DNA from 3 places in the Halopseudomonas litoralis genome. Region 2 is predicted to be linked to each of the others. Evidence: predicted binding sites of a transcription regulator. Region 2 holds the regulator's gene; each other region holds the start of a gene.
The links. The regulator FliA, encoded in region 2, starts transcription of late flagellar genes. The targets are predictions, from matches to a motif close to CTAAAGTTTNNNNNNNNNNNGCCGNTAA.

Region 1 (7,735 bases), 240 kb from region 2:
CCGGCAACTGAGCTTCTCCTACGCCGGGGTTTTGTGGGGAACGGGCTTGCCCGTGAGGGGTGCCGCCTGCTGGAAGGGCTCCGCGGCCAAGACAGCAGAAACAAAAAAGCCTTCGACCAGCAACTGGTCAAAGGCTTTGGGATATGGCGCAGTGGACGGGACTCGAACCCGCGACCCCCGGCGTGACAGGCCGGTATTCTAACCAACTGAACTACCACTGCGCATCTGATCAACAATCGATACTGACGTACCCATCATCGAAGCAGGCGCGCATTCTAAGCTTTCGTCAGATTAAGTCAAGCCTCAGCTGTACACTAAACCTGCTCCACTCCCCGCCCTCACTTGCCTGTCTCTTTATTTGCCATACCCGGATACATTAACCATCCTGTGGATACAGGTTCTCTACGCAAGGAGTACGAACATGTCCGGCATCGGCTGGTTTTTTATCATCATCATTCTCGCAACTGTCATCGGCGGCCTGTATATGTTGCGCAAGACCGCCAACAAAATGCCCATCGGCGATGAGCAGATGGAGCGTATCAAGGAACGGCAGGCGGAACTGGAAGCACAGGAAAGGCGGGAGAAGCAACAGGACTGATGGTGCTAGAATGCACGACACATTTTCAGCCGCGTAACAGGTAGTTCCACAGCATGGTCAATTCACTGCAAGCCCAGTTGCTCAAATCCGGACTGGTTGATGAAAAGAAACTCAAGCAGGCCCAGCGTGCCAAGAAGAAAGCCGCCAAAAACACCCCGGACAAGGTGCATGACACCGCCGCTGCGGTAGAAAAGGCGCGTAATGAGAAAGCCGAACGCGATCGCCAGTTGAACCTGCAACGCCAGGAGGAAGCTGCGCGTCGCGACCGTGAGGCCCAGGCCAAACAGTTGATCGCCCAGGCCAAGCTGGACCGTAGCGGTGGCGAAACGGCCTATCAATTCGTTGCCAAGAATAAGGTCAAGAAAATTTACGTCACTGAAGAGCAGTTCGACAAGCTCAGCCGCGGCACGCTGGGTATCGTGCGACTGTCCGGCCACTTCGAGGTCATTCCTCTGGACGTAGCCGAAAAAGTCGCAGAGCGGGCGCCGCATTGGCCGGTTGTCATCGCCAGGGTCGAAGCCGAACAACCAGCAGAAGATGATCCCTATGCCGACTTCAAGGTACCCGATGATCTGATGTGGTAACCCTCTCTCGACGACCAGTAAGCCAGAAAATGTTTCCTGCCGATAACAGCCCCTGGTCGGTCTTCCTGATCTTTCTGCGGCTGGGCCTGACCTCCTTCGGCGGGCCCGTCGCGCATCTGGGCTATTTTCGTGACGAATTTGTGGTGCGCCGGCGCTGGCTGTCCGAACGCAGCTATGCCGACGTGGTTGCCCTGTGCCAGTTTCTGCCCGGCCCCGCCAGCAGCCAGGTGGGTCTGGCGCTGGGACTCTCCCGTGCCGGTTACGGCGGCGCACTGGCCGCCTGGATAGGCTTCACCCTGCCTTCAGCGGCGGCGCTGATGCTGTTTGCCAGTTCACTGACGTATTACGGCAATCTCGGTTCAGGCGTGCTGCAAGGACTGAAAATCGTTGCGGTGGCGGTCGTTGCCCAGGCCGTCTGGGGCATGGCACGCACTCTCTGCCCTGACCGTCTGCGCGTCACTCTCATGGGCATCAGCGCGGCAGCGGTACTGATGCTGCCCTTTATCTGGAGCCAACCTCTGGTATTGCTGATGGCCGGACTGATCGGCGTATTACTGATCAAACCGGACATTGAGGAACAGCAAGACGATCTACCAACACGTGTCAGCCGCCGCACCGGTAGCTGGGCGCTGACAGTCTTCTTTGCTCTACTGATCGGCCTGCCGTTATTGGCCGCTTTGATCCCCAGCCAGATGCTTATCCTGGTGGACAGCTTCTATCGTGTGGGTTCACTGGTCTTCGGTGGCGGGCATGTAGTGTTGCCGCTATTGCAGGCCGAGACGGTACAAGCCGGGTTGCTGGATACCGATACCTTCCTCGCCGGCTATGGCGCCACTCAGGCCGTACCCGGGCCGCTGTTCACTTTCGCTGCTTTCCTGGGTACCGCCATGGAGACCGCCGCGCCAGCCTGGATCACCGGTCTGATCTGCCTGGTAGCGATCTTTCTGCCTTCTTTTCTGCTGGTCATCGGCGCCCTGCCGTTCTGGGCACAATTACGTCACAACCTACGCACACGAGTGGCACTGGCCGGGGTCAATGCTGCAGTGGTGGGGATTCTGCTGGCGGCGCTGTATCAGCCGGTATGGACCAGCGCCATCAAAGCCCCGCAGGATGCGGCCCTTGCCCTGGCTGCGCTCATTGCATTGATATTCTGGAAGGTGCCGCCGTGGCTGGTGGTGATCGCCACGGCGGCATTCGGCTGGCTGCTGTCAGTCTGACAACAGCGCGGCGCGGTCATTCATTCACTGCGTTCTTCTTCACGGTCTTCACGGTCATCCTCTTCAGGCTCCGAGGGCTGATCGATCTGACTGTCATCCACCAGAGTCGCGTCATCCTTCATCAGCTGCTGCCGGTTGCGCTCCTCCTCACTGGCGGCGTCCGGGCAATCCAGCGGCAGCATGAATGTGTCGGACACGTCGATCAGACCGATATGCTCGATGGTGCGTCGACCCAGCAACACCGGATAGGTCATGTCGCTGCGATCACGCAGGGAAAACTGCTCGTCATAGATCCGATTGCCCACGCACATACGCATCTTCACCACGGGCCGATAGTCTTCGCCACCGGCGCCACGCACCGTCATCTGACGGAATACCGGACGCTCGAAATGCAGGGTGACCCGATTGCCGGTATCGGCATCGACCACCGGCACGTCATAGCGCACCCACTTCTTGCCTTTGCGGGTAAAGCGCTCCAGATTGACCGCATGCATGGATGAGGTCAGCGCGCCGGAGTCCACCTTGATCTTTACCGCAGTCTCCTCCGGCAGAATCAAACCCTTTTCGACCCAACCCACCACCACCTTTCCGGCGATATCTTCAGTCAGAACGGCATCATCTGGCGGCTCGATGGCATCCTGCGCCCCGGCCATGACAGCGGTGGAGACCGCTGCTGTGCTCAGCAGCGCCGCAAGGGACAGGCTCTTGATAGATAACTGCATAAAATATCCTTTGGGAAACAAACAGATAGACCGAGGCGGCAACGAAAAGTGCCATCCGTATCGAGTAGCCGCGGCAATTTAGCATGCCAACGCGTGCCTCGAAAGATCCCACAGAGTGGCTGGTACTGTCGAAGGAGACGGCCCTGAGGGATTCACCAGACCAATAATGGCCATTAGATACTGGCCTCGCCACAAAAAACACTTCAGTATCCCCGCAACTGACCGATAACAGTCAAAGGCAGGCCGAAATGGCCAGGCCGCAGTTACCTCGAAAGATGTCGGAGATTGGAAAATGGATCTGTTGCGAAGAATAAAAATCAGCCAGCGGATATGGCTTATTCTCATAGTGTCACTCGTCAGCCTGCTGGTGCTTACCTTCATTTCTCTTGACCATTTGCGCAAGGAAATCCATACCGCCGAGATCACCAAGGCCACTCACCTGGTTGAAACCGCCCACACCTTACTGGCGTCCTATCATGCCAAGGAGCTCAGCGGCGAACTCAGCCCCGAACAGGCTCGCCACCAGGCGCTGGAAACCCTGCGCGGCTTACGCTACGGCGGTAATGAATATTTCTGGGTCAATGACATGAACTATGTCATGCGCATGCACCCTTTCGCGCCCGAAACCGAAGGCGTCGACCTGAGCACCCTCGGCAAGGATAGAGGCCCTAACGTAATCAAGGAGATGGTCGACGTAGCCCGCGCCCAGGGCACCGGCCATTACGAATATCTCTGGGTCAAACCGGGCGGTGTGGTCGGTGAAGGCGATGCCGTTAGGCGCCTGGCCGCCTTCACTCATTTCAAGCCATGGGATTACATGATCGGCACTGGCATTTTCCTCACCGACGTGGAAAACAGATTCCGCACCCAGGTTCTCTGGGCACTGTCCGTGGTGGCCGTGATCCTTCTGCTTATGGTGATCAGCCTCTATATCATAGGTCGCAGTATTACCCGACCATTGAATCAGGTGGTTCAGGCCATGGGCGATATAGCCAATGGCGAAGGTGACCTGACGCGCACCCTGGACAGCGATGCTCAGGATGAGCTGTCGCTGCTGGCGCGACACTTCAATACCTTTACCAGCAACCTGCGTCAGTTGATCGGCCAACTGGGCGACGGCGCCACTCAGATGATCAGTGCCAGCCAGCAGCTGGATCAGATCAGCAATGCCAGCCTCACTGGCATGACCCGCCAATCCGAGCGCATGGAGCTCATGGCTACGGCGGTCAATGAAATCACCTATGGCGTGCAGGACGTGGCGCAGAACGCCAATGCCGCAGCCCTGGAAGTGGAAAGCGCCAACGAGGGCGCCCATTTCGGTCGCATGCAGGTCGGGAAAACCATCGAGCAGATCGATCATCTGTCCGACAGCGTGAACACCGCCGTCGCACACATGGAAACCCTGTCTGCCGATGCCAAGGAAATCGCCACCGTGCTGGATGTGATCCGCGCCATTGCCGAGCAGACCAACCTGTTGGCGTTGAACGCCGCCATCGAGGCCGCCCGCGCCGGCGAAATGGGTCGCGGCTTTGCCGTGGTAGCCGATGAAGTGCGCAACCTGGCCCAGCGTACGCAGAAATCCACCGAAGAGATTCACGGGATGATCACCCGGCTGCAGACAAATACCCAGTCGGTCGTCACCGTGATCAATGAAAGCAGCCGCTATTCCGAACTCAGCGTCGAGCAGGTCAATTCCGCCGGACAGGCACTGGAGCAGATCGCCACCTCCATGCAGCAGCTGGTGAGCCTGAATGCGTCGATTGCCAGCGCCACCACCCAGCAATCGACCGTGGTCGAAGACGTGAATCGCAACGTTACCGAAGCCGCCGAGCTGGCCCGGGAAACCACCGATGGTGCACAGCAAACCGCCCAGGCCAGCGAGCACCTGGCCCGAATCGGACAGCAGATCAGCAACTTGCTCGGGCGGTTCAAAATCTAGGTAGCCAATAGCTGGCCTCCCGGCCAGCGTCGTGAGGGCGGTGCCGCGATCCGACGGCCCTCCTACGAGGACGCTTGATGAGAACCCCCGCCCCGACGATTTCATCCGTATCTTTTGACAGCATCCCGGCCATCCGGCAGAGTACGCGCCCTGCCCCTTTGCAAGTCATTTTTTCACACAGGATGTAACCATGAACGCAGTGGTCGTTGCAGTTGCAGTAATGCTGATTCTGAGTCTGTGCCGAGTGCACGTAGTCGTCGCGCTGATCATCGGCGCAGTCACCGGCGGTCTGCTCGGTGGTCTGAGCCTGGACGCGACCCTTGAGACCTTTCAGAAAGGCCTGGGTAAAGGTGCCAACGTTGCATTGAGCTACGCCCTGCTCGGCGCTTTCGCGGTGGCCATCGCCAAGTCAGGCACCGCCCAGGCGCTGGCTGACCGGGCGCTGAATATGATCAATAGCCAGCGCGAGGGTGGTACCGGCAAACTGCGCCTCATCCTGCTGGTCATGCTGCTGGCAGTAGCCATGGCCTCGCAGAACATCCTGCCGATCCATATTGCCTTCATTCCGTTGCTGGTGCCGCCGCTGCTGTTCGTCATGGGCAAGCTGAGGTTGGACCGCCGCCTGGTCGCCTGCGTCCTCACCTTCGGTCTGATCACGCCCTACATGTTTCTGCCGGTGGGTTTCGGTGGCATCTTCCTCAACGACATCCTGCTGGCCAACGTTCAGGATGGTGGTCTGGATATCACCGGCCTCAACGTCATGCATGCCATGGCGCTGCCGGCGCTGGGTATGCTGTTCGGCCTGGGGGTAGCCTTCTTCAGCTACCGCAAGCGCCGTGAGTACGCCGCCGCTGCGGTGGGCAATACCGGTGAGTCAGCTGAGAAGGTCGGCTACACACCCAAGACGCTGCTGGTAGCCCTGATCGCCGTGATCGCTGCCTTCTCCATCCAGCTGTGGCTGGACTCGATGATCATGGGCGCGCTGGCTGGCTTCATCGTGTTCTCCGTGTCGGGTGTAGTGCGCTGGCGCGAGGCCGACAATCTGTTTACCGAAGGCATGAAGATGATGGCCATGATCGGCTTCATCATGATCGCCGCCAACGGCTTCGCCTCGGTAATGCAAGCCACCGGCCACATCGAGACCATGGTCACCAGTTCCGCCACCGCCATCGGTGACAACAAGGCGCTGGCCGCCTTGCTGATGCTGATAGTGGGACTGCTGATCACGCTGGGTATCGGCTCGTCCTTCTCGACCATTCCGATCATCGCCGCCATCTACGTGCCTCTGGCCATGCAGCTCGGCTTCAGCCCGCTGGCGATTATCTCTCTGGTCGGCACCGCTGCCGCACTGGGCGACGCCGGCTCGCCGGCTTCCGACTCCACACTCGGACCCACTGCCGGCCTGAATGCCGATGGCCAGCACAGCCATATCTGGGATACCGTGGTGCCCACCTTCCTGCACTACAACCTGCCGCTGATCGCCTTCGGCTGGCTGGCGGCGATGGTGCTCTGAGCTAGCTCCCAACTGATCGCCTCAGCTGATGGCTCCCACGCTCCAGCGTGGGAGCCAAGCCCTGGACGCTCCTGCGTCCCGACCAACCACCTGCACAACGCCAGAACTGGGACGCAGAGCATCCCAGCATTCATTCCCACGCGGGAGCGTGGGAGATTCTATGGTTCATGCCAACCCCTTTTATCAGGTTTTGGGCCGATAAACCGTTTGATTCTGCATCAAGGCAAAGGCAATGCGCGCCAACTTTCTTGCCAGCTTGATCAGCGCCTGGATGGGCTTGAGTCCCTGTGATAGATAGGTCTCGTATAACGCCTTCCAGGCAGCGGTTTTACGGGCAGCCATAGCCGCGTTGTAGAGCAGGCGGCGTAATTCCGGGTCGCCTTTCTTGGTGAGTTTTCGTCGGCCTGCCTGCTTGCCAGAGTCTCGGACTTTGACATCCATCCCCAGGTAAGCGATGAAGGCGTCACTGCTCTTGAAGCGACCTCGGTGGAAGGTGTTGGCGAGTGCCATTGAGCTCAGCTCGCCAATGCCTTCGATGTCCATGCAGCGTTTTGCATCTGCGTCCCAGCCTACGTCTGCCAAGGCCTGCTTCAGGCGCTGGGTAATCAGCAGCTCAACGCGACGGATATGGGTATCCAGCTGTTTGCTCGCCTGCTTCAACTCAGGTACATCCTGCAAGCTCTGGCTCAACGCTACTCGGGTATGAACCAGCGAGGCTCGACGGCGCATCAGGCTTTGGATGCGGTAAAACGCATCATGGGCAGGGATCCAAGGCTTGAGCTCCTCAAGCTCGTTGCTCAAATAACGCAGGATCAGTCTGGCATCAGACGGGTCGGTCTTGGCCCGGGTACCTACCCCATCGCGGTAACGGCTGAGCCGATAACCATCCAGTAAGTAGAGCGGGTGTGCTGCTGCATGAGCCAGCGTGGCCAGTTGCCGATGATAAATTCCGGTGGCTTCCAGCGCGATCCTTGAGCCCTGCGGCAACGACTTCAACCAGCGCTTAATAGCGCTGGGGGAGTTGTTGATCGTGTCGATCTGAGGGGCGTCACTGCGAGCGATCACCAGCTCCGCCTTGCTGACATCGATACCCACCAGGATAGATTCAACAGATTTTGTCATGGCGCGTCCTCCAAGCTAAAGTAGTCTTTGACTTGTCAGG
Region 2 (7,735 bases):
GGGTTTTCTCATGCCCTCCGTGCATATCCGCGACAACCTGGATCTGGCGCCGAACGTTTATCGCATCACCTTGATGGGTGTCGGTTTGGCGGAAGCCGAAGTACATGCCGACCGTGAGCTGGCGATCAACCCGGGGCAGGTGTTCGGTGAGATCAAGGGCATTCCGGGCAAGGACCCGGCATTTGGTCTGGATGCGGTGTGGATCGAGTCCATGCACAAGGATCAGGCGCAATCCCTGGGTTACACGGTGGTCGATGTCAGCACAGTGGTTGCTACTCACCTTAATCAGATTCTCTACAAGCACTCCCACGAGCTGCTTGGTCATGAAGAGGTTCAGCAACTGCTGAAGGTGCTGGCCAAGGCCTCGCCCAAACTTGCCGAAGAGCTGGTGCCGGGGATCATTTCCCTGTCCGGTCTGCTCAAGGTATTGCAGGGGTTGCTGCAGGAGCAGGTGCCGGTGAGGGACATTCGTACCATTGCCGAGGCCATCGCCAACCAGGCGGGCAAGAGTCAAGATACCGGCGCTCTGATCGGCGCCGTGCGTATCGCATTATCGCGCTCCATCGTGCAAAGCATTGTCGGGCTTGAGTCCGAGCTGCCTGTGATTACCTTGGAGCCAAGGTTGGAACAGATATTGCTTCAGAGTCTGCAGAAGGCTGGGCAAGGCAATGATGACGGCATTCTGTTGGAGCCTGGTATGGCGGAGAAACTGCAACGTTCGCTCGCGGACATGGTGCAGCGCCAGGAAATGCAGGGCAAACCGGCGATATTGCTGGTCGCCGGCCCGGTACGCAACATGATGGCAAGGTTTGTCAGATATGCGGCGCCCGGAGCGCAGGTATTGTCCTACCAGGAGATACCCGACAGCAAACAGGTCACCATCGTTGCCACCGTCGGACAGAATTGATTTACACAGGGGTGAGGTCAGGCCATGAGAGTCAAACGTTTTTTTGCAGCAGACATGCGCTCGGCAATGAAACTGGTGCGCGACGAGATGGGCGCGGAAGCGTCCATCATCGCCAACCGGCGAGTAGCCGGTGGGGTCGAGCTGACCGCAGCGCTGGATTATGAAGCGCCGCGCCTGACGCCACCCACGCCCGGCTTGGATCTGGAGCTGAAGAAGACCCAGGAACGCATCATCAGTGCCCGGGCCAATCTCCAGGACGGCGAACGCCCGTCCGAGGGCCCCAGCGTGAACCGTCAATTGTTCGGTGACAGCATGCGCCAGGCAGCAGAGCAGGGCTCGCCGGTGGCGCGTGATCTACTGGAACGGCTGCACAGTGAACGCGCAGCGCCCACAGCACCCGCAGAAACAGCAGCCAGGTCTGCCCCTCCGGCCACTGATGATTTCGACGCTATGCGTTCGGAAATCGCCGGGCTGCGCGACATGCTCGAATCCCAGCTGGGTGGCCTGGCCTGGGGTCAGGTCAATCAGCATCAGCCGCGACAGGCCAGCCTGTGGCGCCGGTTGGTGCACCTGGGGCTGCCCCCGGAGTTATGCAAGGAATTGTTGGCCAAGGTGGTCGATGTGACCGACGTGCGCCAGGCCTGGCGCCTGTTGCTGGCACATCTGGCCCAGGGTGTTCCGGCCATGCGTGAAGAGCTGATCGATCAGGGTGGCGTGATTGCGCTGGTCGGACCGACCGGTGCCGGCAAGACCACCACGCTGGGCAAGCTGGCGGCGCGCTATGTCCTCAAACACGGCAGCCAGAGCGTGGCGCTGGTGACCATGGATACCTATCGCATCGGCGCCCATGAGCAGTTGCGCACCCTGGGCCGCATACTCAACGTACCGGTACGAGTGGTGGATGAACAGAACAGTCTGAATGATGTGCTGGAGGAGTTCGGCAACAAGCGTCTGGTGTTGGTGGACACGGCCGGGCTGCAGGCGCAGGATCCGCAATTGCGCGGGCAGCTCAGCGAGTTGGCAACACAAGGCTCGCGTATCAGCACCTTGTTGGTATTGGCGGCCACCAGCCAATATCGTGTGCTCAAGGCGGCATGGCACAATTACCGCTGCTGCAACCCGGTGGGTTGCATTCTGACCAAGGTGGACGAGGCAGCTACGCTGGGCGAAGCACTGGGGCTGGCTATGGAGCAACGTCTCCCGGTAGCCTATGTAGCTGATGGCCAGCGTATACCCGATGACCTGTCCCGCGGTGTCGGGCACCAACTGGTCAGCCGCGCCGTAGGTCTGGCAGGTAATGAGATGGCAGCTGACCAGACCATGGCCGACGTTTTTGCCGGTATACTCCATAGCCAGCGCGCAAGTTAACGATTTGATAAAGGCGACAGCATAGATGGGCAATCATCCGGTTCAGGTAATCGCAGTTACCGGCGGCAAGGGCGGAGTGGGCAAGACCAATGTGTCTGTCAATCTGGCCCTGGCGCTGGCCGATCTCGGGCGTCGCGTGGTGTTGATGGATGCGGACCTGGGGCTGGCCAATGTCGATGTGCAGCTGGGATTGCGACCCAAGGCGACCTTGGCCGATGTGCTGGCGGGCAACTGCGACCTGCGCGAAGTGTTGATCAACGGGCCGGGCGGCATCCGCATCGTGCCCGCCGCCTCGGGTGCCGCAGAAATGGTCAATCTGGGGCCGCGTGAGCATGCCGGGCTGATCCAGGCGTTCAGTGACATAGGCGATGAAATGGACGTGCTGATCGTCGATACCGCTGCCGGTATTGGTGATTCGGTAGTCAGTTTCGTGCGCGCAGCTCAGGAGGTGATCGTGGTGGTGTGTGATGAACCCACCTCCATCACCGATGCCTATGCCTTGATCAAGCTGCTCAACCGCGACCATGGCGTCACCCGTTTCAGGGTGTTGGCGAACATGGTTCACACCCCGCAGGAAGGCCATAACGTTTTCAACAAGCTGCTGCAGGTGACTGATCGCTTCCTGGAAGTGGCTCTGCAGTATGTTGGCGCCGTGCCCTACGATGAGTCCATCCGCAAGGCCGCGCAGAAGCAACGCGGGGTCTACGATGCCTTTCCGCGGAGCAAGGCCTCGCTGGCCATCCGCGGCATCGCCCGCAAGGTCGATGCCTGGCCACTGCCTTCCAGCCCGCGTGGGCATCTGGAATTTTTTGTGGAGCGCCTGGTGCAGCGGACCGGAATACCGTCATGAGCAGGGGGGCAGGAGGCGGTGTCAATATGTACGCGCGCACCATGGGCGCTGCCACCGAGCAGGACCGTCTGGTGCAGCAGTACGCACCGCTGGTCAAGCGTATTGCTTTCCATATGCTCGCCCGCCTGCCCGCCAGTGTGCAGGTGGATGACCTGATTCAGGCCGGAATGCTCGGTCTGCTGGAAGCCTCCCGCAAGTTCGATCACGGCAAGGGTGCCAGTTTCGAGACCTATGCCGGCATCCGCATTCGCGGCGCCATGCTGGATGATGTGCGCAAGGGCGATTGGGCCCCCCGCTCGGTCCATCGCAATACCCGTCTGGTCAGTAGTGCGATCCGCGCCGTTGAGACGAAAGTTGGACGTGACGCTAAAGATCACGAGGTTGCGGCCGAATTGGATATGAGCCTCGAAGATTATTACGCGATTCTCAACGACACGGCCGGCAGCAAGCTGTTCAGTTTTGAAGATCTGCTCGAAGCCGGCGCGCCGACCGAGGTTGGCGCCGACCATGAGCCCTTCGATGGAGTGGAGGACGAACGCTTTCGCAAGGCATTGGCCGAGGCGATAGACAAGCTGCCCGAACGCGAGCGGCTGGTGCTGTCGTTGTATTACGACGAGGAGTTGAACCTCAAGGAGATCGGCGCGGTGCTCGGCGTGAGCGAGTCCAGGGTCAGTCAGTTGCACAGTCAGTGCGCAGCGCGTCTGCGCGGGCGTATGGCCGACTGGCGCGACGGCTGAATCAGCGCTCACAGCATCTGGCTGGTCAGTGACAACAGTTTCGCGAAGTGTATGGGGCACAGACCCTCGCTGCACTTCTTCTGGTTTGTATGGAGGTCGACTTGGACAAGAACATGAAAATTCTCATCGTCGATGATTTTTCGACGATGCGACGCATTATCAAGAATCTGTTGCGTGATCTCGGTTTCACCAATACCGCTGAAGCAGACGATGGCACCACCGCGTTGCCGATGCTGCAAAGCGGTAATTTCGATTTTCTGGTGACCGACTGGAATATGCCCGGTATGAGCGGCATCGATCTGCTGCGTGCGGTGCGTGCGGACGAGCGCCTGAAGCACCTGCCGGTGTTGATGGTGACGGCTGAAGCCAAGCGCGACCAGATCATCGAAGCGGCTCAGGCTGGAGTCAACGGCTATGTAGTCAAGCCATTCACGGCGCAGGCACTCAAGGAAAAAATCGAAAAGGTTTTTGAGCGGGTCGAGGCCAGATGAATTCCGGGGGCAAGTTATGGCACTGAGCAGTAATCCCGGCCAGACGATCGCCGATGAGTTCGAGCATTCCCTTAAAAGCAATGCCCGGAAACTGGTGGATCACCTCGAAGAGGGTGATTACCGAGAGGCAGTACTGGTCATACACGAGATCAACCAGGCGCGCGATCGCGGCCTGTATTACGAGGTCGGCAAGCTTACTCGCGCACTGCACAACTCGATTGTCAATTTCCAGATCGACACTGTGCGTACGCTCGATAGCGAAGCTGAAGCCGCGGAAGCATCGAAGATTTCCGACGCCTCTGATCGTCTCGACTACGTGGTCAGGCTGACGGACAAGGCTGCCAATCGGACCATGGATCTGGTCGAGAGCAGTGCGCCCGTGATATCGGCGCTCGGCAGGGAAGCGACGACTCTGCGGGCTGAATGGGCACGATTGCAGCGGCGGGAAATGAGCGCGGCGGAATTCCGCGAGCTGTCACGCAACATTCTGGCGTTTCTCGAGCGCAGCGAACAGCACAGCGGTGAAGTGTCGGCGAATCTGAACGATATTCTCATGGCTCAGGACTACCAGGATCTCACGGGGCAGGTGATCAAGCGTGTCATCACGCTGGTGCATGATGTCGAGGAAAGCCTGTTGAATCTGGTGCGCATGGCGGGTCACGTCGATCGGATCGCCGGTATTCAGCACAACCTGGCTGGACTGGATGAAAGAAGATCATCGCACCAGGGTGAAGGTCCGCAGATTCATGCCGATAAAAGGGATGACGTGGTATCGGGACAGGATGAGGTCGACGACCTGCTGTCCAGCCTTGGGTTCTGAGGGAGTATTAAATGAGCTTTGATGCAGATGAAGAGATTCTCCAGGACTTTCTGGTAGAAGCTGGGGAAATTCTCGAGTTGTTGTCGGAACAGCTGGTCGAGCTGGAAAACCGCCCCGGCGATACCGATCTGCTCAATGCCATTTTTCGTGGCTTTCATACGGTCAAAGGTGGGGCCGGCTTCCTGCAACTGGATGCGCTGGTTGATTGTTGCCACATCGCTGAGAATGTCTTCGACATTCTGCGCAAGGGTGAACGGCAGGTCGATGCCGAGCTGATGGATGTAGTACTGCAGGCGCTGGACACCATCAACAGCATGTTCGCTCAGGTACGCGAAGGCGAGGTGCTGACGCCTGCCGAGCCGCAACTGCTGGCTGGTCTGTCCGCGCTGGCCCAGCCTGCAGCAGCAGATATCGCTGCGCCAATTGAAGAGCCCGCACCCGCTTCCGTGGAGCAGCGGGTTGCTGAACAAGCTGACGCCGGTGATATCACAGACGATGAGTTCGAGCTGTTGCTTGACGCTCTGCATGTCAAGCCGGAAGAAGATACAGCGCCCGAAGTGCCTGCCGCCGCCAGTGATGACATCACCGATGACGAGTTCGAAGCGCTGCTCGACCAGCTGCATGGCACTGGCAAGGGGCCGGGTGCCGTCGCGCTGGAGCCTTCCGTGCCTGACGCCCCAGCGTCTCAAACCGATAGTTCTTCGGCGCCGGCAACGGATGTCATTACCGATGATGAGTTCGAAGCGTTGCTGGACCAGTTGCATGGCCCAGGCAAGGGGCCGGGCATCGCTGCTGATCTGACACCCGCTGCGTCTTTGGAGCGTGTCGAACCTGCAAAAATCGCCGTGAGTTCACCGGAGCCGGTGGCCAAGTCTGCTGCCGTGGCTGCTTCCAAGACCCCGGTACGAGCAGAAAAAAAGGCCGAGTCGAGCGCTGATGCGCCCGCCGCGGAGACCACGGTGCGTGTCGATACCGCGCGTCTCGATGAAATCATGAACATGGTCGGTGAGCTGGTATTGGTGCGTAACCGGCTGATGCGCCTGGGTGTTGGCAGCGAGGACGAAGAACTGGCCAAGGCGGTTGGCAATCTGGATGTGGTTACCGCCGATCTGCAGGCCTCGGTGATGAAAACCCGCATGCAGCCGATCAAGAAGGTGTTCGGTCGGTTCCCGCGGGTGGTGCGCGATTTGTCGCGCAGCCTGAAAAAGGAAATCACACTGGAGCTGATCGGCGAAGACACCGATCTGGACAAGAATCTGGTCGAGGCGCTGGCTGATCCTCTGGTGCATCTGGTGCGCAACTCGGTTGACCATGGCATCGAAATGCCTGACGAACGTGAAGCTGCGGGCAAGTCGCGTGTTGGTCAGATGGTCCTCGCTGCGCGCCAGGAAGGTGATCACATTCTGTTGACCATTACCGATGACGGTCGCGGCATGGATCCTGAAGTTCTGCGCGCCAAGGCGGTGGAAAAGGGCATGATGGATCGCGACGCCGCCGAGCGTTTGAGCGAGAGTGAATGCTTCAACCTGATTCTCGCGGCGGGCTTCTCGACCAAGACCGAGGTGTCCGACGTATCCGGGCGCGGCGTCGGTATGGACGTGGTCCGCACCCGCATTTCCCAACTCAATGGCAGCATTGCCATTGAGTCGACCAAGGGCAAGGGCACTCAGATCGCGATCAAGGTGCCGCTGACCCTGGCCATCATGCCGACGCTGATGGTGATGCTGAATAATCAGGCGTTCGCCCTGCCGCTGGTCAGCGTCAATGAGATCTACAGTCTCGATCTGTCACGTACCAACGTGGTCGACGGGCAGGAAGTGATTCTGGTGCGTGACAAGGCGCTGCCGCTGTTCTGGCTCAAACGCTGGCTGATGCCGGGGGCCGAGCAGAGTGCTGACCGCTCCGCTGCCAGTGTGGTGATCGTATCGGTCGGTACCCAGCGGGTAGGTTTCGTGGTCGACCAACTGGTAGGCCAGGAGGAAGTGGTCATCAAGCCGCTGGGACGCATGCTGCACGGTACGGCCGGCATGGCGGGTGCGACTATCACCGGTGACGGGCGGATAGCGCTGATTCTGGACATTCCCGGCCTGCTCAAGCGCTATGCGCGACGTGGCTGAGGGGAGATGATATGGCGGTCAAGGTTCTGGTGGTGGACGACTCGGGGTTTTTTCGCCGCCGGGTGACGGAAATACTCGCAGGCGATCCGCAGATCGAGGTAGTGGGGACGGCAAGCAACGGCAAGGAAGCGGTTGAGCAGACCCTGGCGCTGCATCCTGACGTCATAACCATGGATTACGAGATGCCGGTGATGGATGGCATCACTGCAGTGCGCCAGATCATGCAGCGTCAACCGACGCCGGTGCTGATGTTTTCCTCGCTGACCTACGAAGGCGCGCGGGTGAGTCTGGATGCGCTGGATGCCGGTGCGGCCGATTATCTGCCGAAGAATTTCGAGGATATCTCGCGTAACCCGGACAAGGTCCGCCAGTTGCTGTGTGATCGCGTGCATGCCCTGGCGCGCAGTAACCGCCGTTCGCTGGGTTTTTCTGCACCGAACACTGC
Region 3 (7,735 bases), 1.0 Mb from region 2:
CGCAGTACCGGGTGGATGCGCTTTCAGTCACTGCCGGACTTTCTCGACCCCGGCAACCCGCTACTCACCTGTGAAGGTTATCCGGCACCGCTGCGCGCGACTCTGCTGGCTACCCGCCCCTGAAAGCCGTTTCTCCGTCCGGCGTCAGCCTGCAGCAAAGCGCAGGCTGACGATCCAGCCCAGGGCCAGCCACGCGGGTGGTATTTCCGGCCAGTCATCATCGCCCAGACTACCCAGGTCGTAGCCTGACACGCCGGCTCGCGCCAGCAATCGCTCCAGCCACCATTGCAGACAAGCGCCATCACCCATGACGTGTCGATTGGCCATATCAGTACGCAAACGTATGGGCAGTGACTCGAACAGCAGAATGTCGATAGCCGGAAAAATCTTGCGCTCATTATCCAGGTAGGCGGAACGTGCGGCCGGGGTCAGCTTCAGCAGCCGCGCCAGCGTCTCGAGTTGCGCGGCATATTGCCGGTGACTGTGCAACGGGTCCAGTCGCTGCCGCCACTCCAGCTCCAACTGCTCCACCGCTTCAACCAGTGCCAGCGCACCAGCAGCGGGAGCATCCAGCAGACTACCCAGCAATTGCCGCTGCTCAAGCGGCACCGGCTGCAGCAACAGCGCAAGCTCTGCACTGCTGGAACCTGGCTGCGGCTGCCAGTTACCCAGACGGCCATCAGGCAAACCGCCGGCGCGGGCGCAGCGTACCGGCCAGGTAGCCGGCAGCAGCTGCTCGCGCAAGGCAGACAGGTGTTCGGCCAAGGTGTCTGTCTGCCGGCTCAGCCAGCACTCTGCCTGCCAGCGCCGACGGGATTTATATTTTGTCATCCGTCACCTTGCCCAATCGTTCCCTGATGCCTTGAATGATGCCTCGGTTATCTTCAGCAAGCATCTCCCGGTTCGGCAACGGAACGGCACGACACAGGTCCAGGGTGAAGTGCCCGAGCCGGGCGCTGTACAAGCCAACGCCAACACCCTGTCCCACCCGCGCGGCGAGTTTTTCCAGTACCCCCGACAGCAAGCTGTCGCTGAGCGCGCCTATGGCCATTTCACTGCCTCCGGCCAAGGCGATATTTCTCAGCACATGGCGCGCCAGACGCCAACTGCTCAACTGGCTCATGGGCAACCCGAAGCACACGGCGACCCGCTGCATCATGCGCACGTTGCGCCACACCACCAACAGCAGATCGACCGTCACCCAGGGGCTGGTCGCGACCAGCAGGCCGGTACCTACTGCCTCCCGGCGCAGCATCCGCCGGGCCTGCGTATCCAGTGGTTGATAGAACAGCAGGTTCAACCGACGACTGACTTCCTCGGCACTGTGCGAGGTGTCCAGATCCGCGCAGGCGGTGGTCATTCGCGCGCGCAAGGGCGTATTCTGATAAAGCATCTGCAGTCGATCAAGCCAGTCCACGCTCAGACGTTCGCGCGGGTCCGCCAGGACAGCCTGCATTTCCAGGCGCAACTGCTCCAGATCCGTCAGCCGTGCCCGTTGCCTGCGCACATCCACCCAGGCCTTGAGACCAGTCCCGGCCAGAGCAGCCCCCAGCAGTCCGACCAGCGTTCCGGCCAGCGGTTGCCAATGCCAGGCAGCCAGGGTCCACTGGCCCCATTCAAGTGCGGCACCACCCAGTACCACTGCACCGACCAGCTTGCCCAAGCGGCTTGGCCAGCGGCTGCGCGGCGGTGCGTTCAGCAATCCCGGCTCGGGCAATTCCGCCGCAACCGCCTGTTCCCGTGGCGTCAGCGTGACGTCGCCGAGGATCCGCGTTCGCAGAGTATCTTCGGTGATGGCCGGCTCGCTCATGGTTTCCAGAATCCGGGTCTTGGGTTGATCATTCATAGTGCGTGTCCCTCCACCATCCAACCGATCAGATCATCCATACGGTACTGGGGAAAAGGCTCGTTACGGTGCAATCCGGCAGGTGGGCGCAACTGCAGCAGCTCCGGCCCACTGATCTGCAGATCCAGCGGCAGGTGCTCGGGAACTCCACCCGGTTGATAACGCACCCAGCCACTCTGCCCTTCCAGCCCGGCGACCAAGGCATCACCTTCCTGGCGCGTGGCGCGCACCGCCGCCAGGGGAAATCCGCGTACCCGCACACCACCGTGGCGCACATCCGCCAGGCTGTCGGTCAACAGATCCTCCAGGCATTGCTGCACCGCGCGCTGCTGGCCTGGCGCGACCTGATCCACCTTGGTAGCGCACACCGCCAGCTGACTGATGCGCGGCCGAAACAGCCGGCTCAGCAAACTGTCACGACCATAGCGGAAACTCTGCAGCACCGACTCCAGCGCCGCTTTCAGATCAGTGAGCGCAGGCTGCCCGGCATCCATGGGACCAAGCATGTCGACCAGCAGTATCTGTCGATCCAACCGGCTGAAATGCTCGTCATAAAAACCCTTCACCACGTAGTCGCGATAATAGCGGAAGCGTGCTTCGCAAGCCGACCACCAACTACCGGCGTCACCCTGAGTATGACGATTGGCACTGAGCAACGGGACAAACAGCAGCATCTCGGCAGCGATACCACTACCCGGCAACAGGAAACGCCCCGGCTGGTTGCGGGATAACCCCGCCTCGCTGCGACTGCGCTGCAGAAAGTCGGTCCAGGCGGCGGCCAGCTCGGCGAGCTGAGCTGCGTCCTGCGGTGCCTGTGGGTCAATCGCGGCGAGCGCCTCACGCAGCGGCCCGGCAATACTGCACCGCGGCTCGGCATCCAGCCAGGCGCGCATCTGCTCACACCACTGCCCGTAGTCCATGTCCAGTAACGGCAGGTCAAGCAGCCATTCACCGGGGTAATCGAGAATCTCGATACGCAGCGACCGGGTGCTCTGCAAGCGCTTGAGCAGACCGGTCTGACGAAAGCGCAGATCTATCACCACCCGCGACAGGTCTCGAGTGGACTCGGGCCAACGCGCAGGTTCGCCGGCGAGGGCTTCCAGCGCCTGCAGATAGGCGAAGGGTTGCTCTACGCCATCGCGCTGCCAACGCACTGCTTCCAATCGGTCAAAGGGCGCACGCCGCGCCAGCAACCCGCGCTGATGGTTCTCCAGCTGATTGATCAGACTGGTAATGAAGGTCGTCTTGCCCGCTCGACTGAGCCCGGTGACACCGATGCGCAGATGCGGACTACCCAGGCTGGCTGCTTGTTGCCGAACGCTTTCCAGCCACTGCGGTTGCTTTATTCCTGGCATGCAGGCACTCCCGGAATGATTTATGGTCTATGGGCAGTATCGCACAACAAGGCTAGGGAAAATTTCAATGGCATATGCAGACACGCACAGCAAGGCCGTAGGTTACCTGCTGTGGATTTTCGGGTTCATGGGCGCGCACCGTTTCTACTACGGCAAACCCTGGACCGGCACCCTGTATTTCTTCACATTGGGCCTGTTCTTCATCGGCTGGATCATCGACCTGTTCCTGATCCCATCCATGGATGACCAGGCTGATCAGCGTTTTCGCAGCGGTCGAGTCAATTTCAATCTGACCTGGATCCTGCTGACCTTTCTCGGGGTCTTCGGCGCCCACCGCTTATATATGGGCAAGTGGATCACCGCCATCATCTATTTCTGCACTGGCGGCCTGTTCCTGCTGGGCGTGTTGTATGACTACTGGACACTCAACGAACAGATTTCAGTGAAGAACATGGAAAAGGCCTGGTAACTCCAAGGCCTGCTCCTATACGGGATCGTTACGAGTCAGCAGCTCATCAGGAAGATGGACTATCCAGCCTTCCTGCTGCGGCGGCATCTGCAGGTGATAGCCCTGGTCTTTCAGGTTGGTCAGTACCTGCAGAATGTCTTCGCGTGCCAGTTTGCGCTCTTCGCTGAGCACCATATCCATAGCGTGTTCGGGCTTGCCAAACAGCTTCAACAAGGGCTCCGGCACTTCAGTGACGCCTTTTTCCCTGGGCACGTACAGATACATGCCGTCCTTGCGCGTGCTTCGATAGATGGAACACAGCACCTTCATGCGGTCTGCCCCTTGGTGGAGAATTGATTTGCCAGTGCCAACAGTTCCTCGCCCATCAGCTCGCGTCGCCAGCCGGTAAGCTCCTTCGGCAAGCTATATGGGCCGCATGGATAACCGGTGCGCACCATGGCTTCGAGCACCTTCTTGCGCAATATGATCTCGCTCGCCATACCCAGCCGCTCGGCGTGCTGCTGACCGACCTTGCGCAGCGTTTTCAGCAGTCGATTGGCATCGGCTGGCAGAGGCTCCGGCACGGACTGCGGCCATTGCTCCTGCGGCAGCGCCTGCCCCTGACGGATCAGGTCCAGAATGACCTCTCCATCCTGACGCACCGTGCGCGGATGCATATCATCCAGTCGTGCCAATGCCTGCAGTGAATCAGGTTGCCGCTGCGCCAGGGGACACAATGTGGCCTCCCTCAGAAGACGATTGCGTGCCTGATCGCGCTGCCGCGCCTGATGTTCACGCCAGTCACACAACAGCTGCAGAATAGCCAACTCGGCGGGTTTGAGCCGCCAGGCCTGCTTGATCCGGTGATAGGCCTCGGCCGGCTCCACCATCACCCGGGCATTGGCGACCATATCGGCGGTATCTTCCAGCAACCAATCGGTGAGGCCAGCGGCCTCGATACGCGGCGCCAGTAGTTTATAGACCGCCGCCAGATGCACAGTATCGTCGGCAGCATATTGCAGCTGTCTGTCGCTCAATGGCCGCTGCAACCAATCCGAGCGGGTCACGTCCTTGGGCAGTTCGATGTCCAGCAGCGCACTCACCAGTCGCGAATAGCCCATGGAAAAATCCATACCCAGAAAAGCCGCGGCCAGCTGCGTATCGAACAGCGGTGCGGGCAAGGCGCCACAAAGATGCAGGAACACTTCCAGATCCTCGCCACAGGCGTGCAACACCTTGACCACAGCAGGGCTTTCCAGCAGCGCGACCAATGGCGACCAGTCGGTAATGGCCAGCGGATCGATCAGAAAGGCGCGTTCGCCATCGCCGATCTGGATCAGCCCGGCGATCGGGAAGAAGGTTTCCGTGCGGACAAACTCGGTATCCACTGCCACAAAGGGTAATTGCAGCCACTGCTTGCACCAGTCGGCCAGGTCGGCGTTCTGGTCGATCATGAGAGGGCGAGCCTCGGTTGAGGTCATAAAATATTGTTTCCTTGGCCTGAGCGCACAGTATAACCGACCCATTCCCTCACGCGGACTGCAACTTTCAACGGATGTGTGCAACCACCGATTTTTTCTTTCCCAAGGGGTCAAGATTGATGCACATCAACCGATATAGAGCCATGGCCTTATAGTATGCGCTGCCCGAAGGCCAATCGGAGCAGAACCCACCAAGGAGTCAGCATGGCGTTTTTTCAGCACCTACAGCTCAAGTACAAATTCTGGGCTGTCAACAGCGTGACCTTCATCAGCACCATGTTACTGGTACTGGTCGCGCTCTGGGTGGAGCAGGACCGGATTCATGTGGTGCGTCAGGAGTTGGCCCGCGACATGGTTCTGAGTTCCAGCACGGATACCACCCCTGCCGGGCTGCGCTGGTTGAATGCAGCCTCCTCCAATGGAACTGCCACCCCTTCAGCGCAGTGGATTCCGGCGAGCCGCTTGAACGTCCCGGCGACAGCCAACCTGCACGGCGCCTGGTTAGCCAGCCGTAACGGCGAAGCACAACTGCTCGGCATCGAAAGGCAGGATTATCTCGGCTTACTGCTGGATCGCGCACCGCTTTATGCCATCGTGGTATTGCTGTTGATGCTCGGCGTGCTCGGTGTCTCCCAGCTGCTCATATCCTTTATCACCCGTAATATCCTCGTCCTCCGCGATGCCATGCTCAAGGTTCAGCAAACTGGTGATCTGACCTTACGTGCTGCCGTTGCCTCACGGGATGAGGTTGGCGCCATGGCGCAGGCCTTCAACGCCATGCAGACCGCCCAGCAGGAGGTGGTCGGCACCGTGCGCCAGGCCGCCAGGCAACTGGAACAGGGTACTGATGAAATGGCTCGCCTGATGACCGGGGTAAAGGATGGCATGGTTACCCAGCAAGGCGAAACCGATATGGTCGCCGCCGCCGTCAACGAAATGAGCGCCACTGTCCAGGACATTGCCGGCAACACTGCCGTCACCCGCGATCAATCCACCCAGGCAGATACATTGGCGCGCGACGGGCAGGATCAGGTGTTGCGCGTCAGCCAGACCATTACCGGGCTGGCCACCAGCATCGAGCGCTGCACCCAGCATATGCAGAAGCTCGAAGGCCACAGTCAGGAAATCAGCGGCGTCGTACGGGTGATCCGCGAAATAGCCGAACAGACCAATCTGCTTGCCCTCAACGCGGCCATCGAAGCCGCCCGGGCCGGCGAATCCGGTCGCGGCTTTGCTGTGGTGGCTGACGAAGTGCGGGCGCTGGCGCAACGCGTGCAGAGCTCCACCGATGAAATTCAGCGCATGATCGAGGCCCTGCAGGGCGGCACTCACAACGCCGTGACGGAAATGCAGGACAGCGCCCGACTGACCCATGCCTCGGTCGAACAGGTAGAGCAAGCCGGTACTGCGCTGGCGGAGATCACTGCCTCGGTAAGTCAGATCAGCGATGGCAACAGCGAGATCGCCTCTGCGGTCGAACAACAGAGCGAGGCAGCCGAGTCCATCACCCAGAGCATTATCCAGATTCGGGATGTGACCGAGCAGACCGTGATGCAGACTGTTCAGAGTGCTGCAACCAGCGAACAGCTGGCAACGCTTGCTCATCAGTTGACTGACGCGGTGGGACGACTGAAGACCTGAGTCCGCGCTCCCCTCAACGTGCTGAAGGGAGCGCCATAGGTTACTGCAGAGCGATACGAGCGCGATTGTTTTCAACGGTCGCCGGACCGATACCCTTGACCACAGTCAGTTGATCGACCGACTCGAACTGACCATTCTCCTGGCGATGGGCAACAATGGCTTCGGCCTTGGCCATGCCGATACCTTTCAGACCTTCGGCGATTTCAGCCGCGCTGGCATCGTTGATATTGACCGTGACCATGGGTTCAGCGACGGCTTCAGCGAAAGCCGGCACGGCCAGCCAGGCGGACAAACTGAAGATGACGGCAGCAAGGATCGTTTTCATGATATTTCTCCATTGATAAAGGAATTGAACCGCACATCAAGGGAGAAACCCGAACAACAATCAAACCATAACGCTTCCCTGCGGCACCCCGTCAAACTAGCCCCAAGATCCCTGCAACAACAGCACTTAAAGGCAAATCTGTGAAGAATCTCTCACAACAATGCCGCCTGTCACCAAAAAGGTGACAGCGCAGCATCCGCAATGGCATTATGCCGCCACCGCAATCACCGGAAAAGGACAGCCAAGTGGACGACGCCATACCCCTGCTGGTATGCGACGATTCAAGCATGGCCCGCAAGCAGCTGATCCGCAGCCTGCCGGCAAACTGGCCATTCAGGATCACCCAAGCCGAGAACGGCCTGCTCGGTTTGGAAGCGATTCGCCAGAACGAGGGACGCATAGTACTCCTCGATCTCACCATGCCCGAGCTGAATGGCTTCGACGTACTTGCTCGCATACGCGACGAAGGTCTGCAGGCCGACGTCATCGTCATCTCCGGTGATGTGCAGCAGGAAGCCATTCGGCGCGCCAAGGCGTTGGGAGCCCGATCCTTCCTGCGCAAACCCGTCGACCCACTGGAACTGGAAGCTGCTCTGCTGGCCCTGGGTATGGGGCTCCCCCCTGCTCCACTGCAGCCCG

Region 1: a site for FliA is predicted at 3,323-3,350, ahead of BLU11_RS05525 (methyl-accepting chemotaxis protein). Genes of this name have one in related genera too.
Region 3: a site for FliA is predicted at 5,240-5,267, ahead of BLU11_RS09190 (methyl-accepting chemotaxis protein). Genes of this name have one in related genera too.

What each region holds. Positions count from the first base shown of each region.
Region 1 covers NZ_LT629748.1:1,115,395-1,123,129, reverse strand. Annotated here, with positions in the region: gene BLU11_RS05555 (DUF411 domain-containing protein) at 1-11, shown strand, start outside; tRNA gene BLU11_RS05550 (tRNA-Asp) at 145-221, opposite strand; gene BLU11_RS05545 (DUF2897 family protein) at 422-598, shown strand; gene BLU11_RS05540 (DUF2058 domain-containing protein) at 652-1,182, shown strand; gene chrA (chromate efflux transporter) at 1,212-2,399, shown strand; gene rloA3 (retropepsin-like aspartic peptidase RloA3) at 2,420-3,121, opposite strand; gene BLU11_RS05525 (methyl-accepting chemotaxis protein) at 3,414-5,060, shown strand; gene BLU11_RS05520 (Na+/H+ antiporter family protein) at 5,251-6,573, shown strand; gene BLU11_RS05515 (IS110 family RNA-guided transposase) at 6,757-7,695, opposite strand.
Region 2 covers NZ_LT629748.1:874,661-882,395, forward strand. Annotated here, with positions in the region: gene flhA (flagellar biosynthesis protein FlhA) at 1-907, shown strand, start outside; gene flhF (flagellar biosynthesis protein FlhF) at 932-2,275, shown strand; gene fleN (flagellar synthesis regulator FleN) at 2,301-3,125, shown strand; gene BLU11_RS04340 (RNA polymerase sigma factor FliA) at 3,122-3,862, shown strand; gene BLU11_RS04345 (chemotaxis response regulator CheY) at 3,976-4,353, shown strand; gene BLU11_RS04350 (protein phosphatase CheZ) at 4,370-5,173, shown strand; gene BLU11_RS04355 (chemotaxis protein CheA) at 5,185-7,290, shown strand; gene BLU11_RS04360 (protein-glutamate methylesterase/protein-glutamine glutaminase) at 7,302-7,735, shown strand, end outside.
Region 3 covers NZ_LT629748.1:1,890,897-1,898,631, forward strand. Annotated here, with positions in the region: gene cmoB (tRNA 5-methoxyuridine(34)/uridine 5-oxyacetic acid(34) synthase CmoB) at 1-123, shown strand, start outside; gene BLU11_RS09160 (hypothetical protein) at 145-831, opposite strand; gene BLU11_RS09165 (TIGR01620 family protein) at 818-1,846, opposite strand; gene BLU11_RS09170 (YcjX family protein) at 1,843-3,201, opposite strand; gene BLU11_RS09175 (NINE protein) at 3,269-3,670, shown strand; gene BLU11_RS09180 (YcgL domain-containing protein) at 3,686-3,979, opposite strand; gene rnd (ribonuclease D) at 3,976-5,130, opposite strand; gene BLU11_RS09190 (methyl-accepting chemotaxis protein) at 5,335-6,771, shown strand; gene BLU11_RS09195 (ComEA family DNA-binding protein) at 6,812-7,096, opposite strand; gene BLU11_RS09200 (response regulator) at 7,306-7,735, shown strand, end outside.